2 regions of the Staphylococcus sp. acrmy genome follow, and region 2 is predicted to be linked to the other one. Evidence: riboswitches for the same ligand, from Rfam matches in the RefSeq annotation. Region 2 holds a riboswitch; the other holds the start of a gene.
The links. Region 2 has a riboswitch for FMN ahead of ribD (bifunctional diaminohydroxyphosphoribosylaminopyrimidine deaminase/5-amino-6-(5-phosphoribosylamino)uracil reductase RibD). Riboswitches for the same ligand answer to the same signal wherever they lie in the genome.

Region 1: it holds a riboswitch for FMN, as region 2 does, so the genes downstream of both, FH144_RS03895 (ECF transporter S component) here and ribD (bifunctional diaminohydroxyphosphoribosylaminopyrimidine deaminase/5-amino-6-(5-phosphoribosylamino)uracil reductase RibD) in region 2, are expected to answer to the same signal.

Annotation. Positions count from the first base shown of each region.
Region 1 covers NZ_JALCVE010000003.1:85,126-87,534, reverse strand. The annotation lists gene FH144_RS03900 (ATP-binding protein) at 1-996, shown strand, start outside; FMN riboswitch at 1,133-1,260, shown strand; gene FH144_RS03895 (ECF transporter S component) at 1,323-1,868, shown strand; gene FH144_RS03890 (ferredoxin) at 2,024-2,272, opposite strand; gene FH144_RS03885 (helix-turn-helix domain-containing protein) at 2,381-2,409, shown strand, end outside.
Region 2 covers NZ_JALCVE010000006.1:53,345-55,753, forward strand. The annotation lists gene FH144_RS07645 (riboflavin synthase) at 1-345, opposite strand, end outside; gene ribD (bifunctional diaminohydroxyphosphoribosylaminopyrimidine deaminase/5-amino-6-(5-phosphoribosylamino)uracil reductase RibD) at 352-1,395, opposite strand; FMN riboswitch at 1,534-1,672, opposite strand; gene FH144_RS07655 (FAD/NAD(P)-binding protein) at 1,819-2,409, opposite strand, start outside.

The DNA of each region.
Region 1 (2,409 bases), on a different contig from region 2:
ATTCGAGATAGTTTGATTAATTCAATGGTGGAAGGCGTTTTAGGTCTAAATGATAATAGAGAGATCATTTTATCTAATAAAATGGCTGATGATATCATTCCTACAATTGATAATAATACTTACCAAGAAATCGAAAGACAAATTGAAAAGACCTTTAAATCTAAAGGTACAGAATTTAATGAATATGAATTTAACTCTAAATACTATGTATTTATTATGAGTTATATCGAGCGAATTCAACAAGACGGGCGTAGTGGCATTGTAGTGATTATCAGGGATATGACAAATGAACATAATCTTGACCAAATGAAGAAAGATTTCATAGCTAATGTATCACATGAACTACGTACACCAATTTCATTATTACAAGGCTATACCGAATCAATTGTTGATGGTATTGTTACAGAGCCAGAAGAAATAAGAGATTCATTATCCATTGTTCTTGATGAAACTAAGCGTCTTAATCGATTAGTAAACGAATTATTAAATGTGGCACGCATGGATGCTGAAGGCTTGACGGTAAACAAAGAAGTTCAGCCAATTCAAACACTTCTTTCAAAAATACAAATGAAATATCGTCAACAAGCATTGGATTTAGAATTGGATATGAATTTATCGCCAGAGGTTGGTAATGAACTTTGGTATTATGACGCCGATCGTATCGACCAAGTTCTCACTAACTTAATCGATAACGCGACACGTTATACTAAACCAGGTGACTCAATTACTATCACTACATCTTCAACTGAGGATGATCAAATACTATATATCAGTGATACTGGTAGTGGTATAGCGCCAGAGCATCTAGAACTTGTATTTGACCGTTTCTACAAAGTAGAGGGTTCTAGAACAAGAGGTAAACAGGGAACAGGCTTAGGATTATTTATTTGTAAAATGATAATCGAAGAACATGGTGGTTCAATTTCTGTTCAAAGTGAAGTTAATGAAGGCACAACATTTATTATCCGATTACCTAAGCCACAAACAATATCTTAAACACTATTGTATTATAATAAGACCGTTTAAACTTTTTAATTACTTAATTAATTGGTTTAAACGGTCTTCTTTTAATTGAGCAACAGTATTGCACAATTCATATGCTTCATGTAAGATTTAAATAAATAATTATACAATTCATCTTCGGGGTAGGGTGCAAGTCCCAACCGGCAGTAAATTAAGCCTGCGACCCGCTTCTTATGAAGTGGCTGATTCAGTGTAAATCTGAAGCCGACAGTATAGTCTGGATGGGAGGAGATGGAGGTTTTTTGTTGCGCAAATTATCTCCAATTCTATGTAAGATGAATGGAAGGAGAAAATTTAATATGCAACAAAACAAACGTCTTATTACTATAAGTATGTTGGGGGCAATCGCGTTTATCCTAACGTTTATTAAATTTCCATTGCCATTTTTACCGCCATACTTAACACTTGATTTTAGTGATGTGCCTACATTGCTAGCTACATTTATATTAGGACCAATGGCTGGTGTAATAGTAGCGCTTATCAAAAATATTCTTAACTTTTTATTTAATATGGGAGATCCAGTTGGCCCTGTGGCTAACGTTTTAGCTGGCATAAGTTTTCTACTTTCAGCTTATTATGTAAGTAAACGTGTACGTTCTAATTCTAATCGTTCATTAATTATTGGTTTAATAGTTGGTACAGTTGTTATGACAATCGTACTTAGTATCCTTAATTACTTTGTACTATTACCTCTATATGGCATGATTTTTAATTTAGGTGATGTAGTTGGTAATCTAAAAATTATAATTTTATCTGGCATCATTCCATTTAATATTATTAAAGGTATTGTTATTTCAATCATATTTGTACTATTATATGAACGTTTAAGAAAAGTTATCAAATAAAATATTATATAAACCTATTCTAGTTTAAAGAACGTGAAAAAGTGTCGATACTATAAAAGGCTTAGAGACGATTTATAAAACAATCATATCTAAGCCTTTATTGTTGGGTTATATCCCAATTCCAAAATATATATGGTACAATTCAATCATAGATTTTATTCGAATTTTAATGCATCACCATCAAAAGGTTCTTCTTCAATCTTAATTGAATCTGTTGGACAACCATCAAGAGCATCTTCCATATCTTCATATAATTCTTCAGGTACTTCAGCAGTACCTTGATTATCATCAAGGATTACGAAAGCAATACCTTCGTCGTCATAATCATAAATGTCCGGCGCTGCAGCACCACACGCACCACATGCTATGCATGTATCCATATCAACGATTGTATACTTCGCCAATTTCTTCGCCTCCTTTGATAAAAATGTTACACTAGTATAACAAATGTTAACTAAGTCTTCGATTATTTAATTTATTATTTTACAGTTTCATAAAGTGAGGATTCACAAATGCATTCAATCATTTCATATGCATCAAC
Region 2 (2,409 bases):
AGGGGTTTCATTAATATGCGATACCACACCCTTTTGATCGACGTGACCTAATACAAAGTGTCCACCAAAACGTCCATTTCCTGCCATTGCACGCTCCAAATTCACCTCATCATGTTGCTTAATTTGAGATAAATATGTTTTATCCTCCGTACCTTTAATTACTTGTACAGTAAAATAAGTATCTTGGAAGTTGATAACAGTTAGACATGCGCCATTGACGCTAATAGAATCACCAATCTGCATATCTTCTAAAATCTTATGACATGCAATGTCTAGCGTTCTTACGGATTGTTGTGTACGAATGTTTTTCACAGTACCTATTTCTTCAACGATACCTGTAAACATTGTTATTCACTTCTTTCGCATTATCATTTTTATATTTTGATTGATTAACTCAGTAGAAATAATTTCAAATTGTGTGGCCTGGTCTAAATCAATGACATGATCTGTTTGATAAAATTGATGTGTTCCACGACCACCTATTATTTTCGGGGCGTAATAAATAATAAGTTGATCTAAGTATTTAGATTGGAGAAATGCTGAAGTAACACGAGGACCTGCTTCAATTAATAGTTTACCTACGCCTCGTTCGTAGATATCAGTTAAAATATTATCTAATTTACAATCTGCTAAATGTATAATTTTAATATGATTATCTGGACTTGATAGCGATTCATTTTCAGTGTAAATCCAAACTTCACTCAAATTATCATGAAAGATTTGTTTCGAAAAATCAATGTCTCCCTTTCTTGATAAGATGATACGCGTTGGATGTTTTCCATCTTGAATTCGCGTTGTATACTGTGGATCATCCGCTTCAACAGTGCCATAGCCAGTGAGTACTGCATCATGAGTATGACGTAAGCGATAGACATCTTGTTTAACTTCAGGATTAGTAATCCACTGACTTTGTCCATTATCAGTCGCTTGTTTACCATCTAAGGTTACTGATACTTTTACAGTTATTTCAGGTATTTTGTCATTTTTCGCTTTGAAAAAGTCTTCATATAACTGTGCCGCTTCAGTTGAATGTTGATATTCAACTTCAATTCCAGCTTTCTGTAAGATTGCATCTCCTTCAGAAGGTAAAGTAGTGTCTTTGACTGCATATATTACTTTGTTAAGTCCAAATTCAATGATTTTATTGACACATGGCGGTGTTGAACCATAGTGCGTACAAGGTTCTAATGAAATATAAATTGTACCGCCTTTTGCTTTGTCTTGAGCCATATCCAATGCTTGAACTTCGGCATGTTTATCGCCTTGCATCAGATGTGCACCTAAACCTACGATGCGTCCATCATTAACTACTACTGAACCTACTGGAGGATTAATACCAGTTTGACCTTCAACCATTTGCGCAAGTTGTATTGCGTATTGCATAAAATTACTCAACTTATCACCTCTATAACTAAAAACTCCCTATACCGTAATGTAATTATTAGGCATAAGGAGTCTACATATATATTTAAATAAGCTTACGACATTTTGTAAATGTGCACGCTTAACAAACGTCTTTATTCAATGACGTCTTCATTCTTTCTCCCATCCAGACTTTTACTGTCGGCTCTAGAGTTTCACTAGATCAACCGAGCATGTCGTTACCAACAAGCTCGGGTCGCAGGCTTGATTTACTGCCGGTTGGGAATTGCACCCCGCCCCGAAAGAATTACTATGAAATTGTGATTATTGAGTTAATGTAGATTAGTTACTACAAAATAATCATACCCTTAATTTTTATAAATTACAAATGTAGAAACCATGTAAAAGTGAGAGTTCGCTATTTAATGGATAATTCAGCTAAATAAGTGTAAAGATTTACTGTTTGTGGTCAAAATGACTTTGTATTTTGTATAGATAGTCAACTGTACTAACAGCCTGATCAACAATCATTTTCACACCATTACGTAATTTGTTAACACCATTCGTAACATGGCCAATAGCAATCATATTATTAAGCGTGCCATATCTCAGACTTATAACTTGGTTCGTTTCAGGAATGATTTGAATACCGCCCATTGGATGAGGTTGTACGATACGATGATTTTCAAGATTTAAAATAAGTTGATCATCTTCATCTAAATCTGATAAATGCGTTTTTGCACCGGTAGCATTGATAACAACATCATATTGATATTCTGTATCATCGTCTTTAAATTTCAAGTTAAAATGACCATCATAATGTGAAATATCTTCTAATCCTCTTTTTATAATAAGTGAGTCATTATTTATCAATTCAATAATCAATTCTGCAGTTCTCGGTGGCATAGGATTAGAATTTAATTGAATAATCTTTGTAAAACGTTGATCGAATTCTTTTTGGTCTTCGTTACTCAAACTATTCCAAATCCAATTCAAATTCTCTTTAACATTTTCAATTAAGCTTTGGAAAGTCCCCACTTCTTCAGG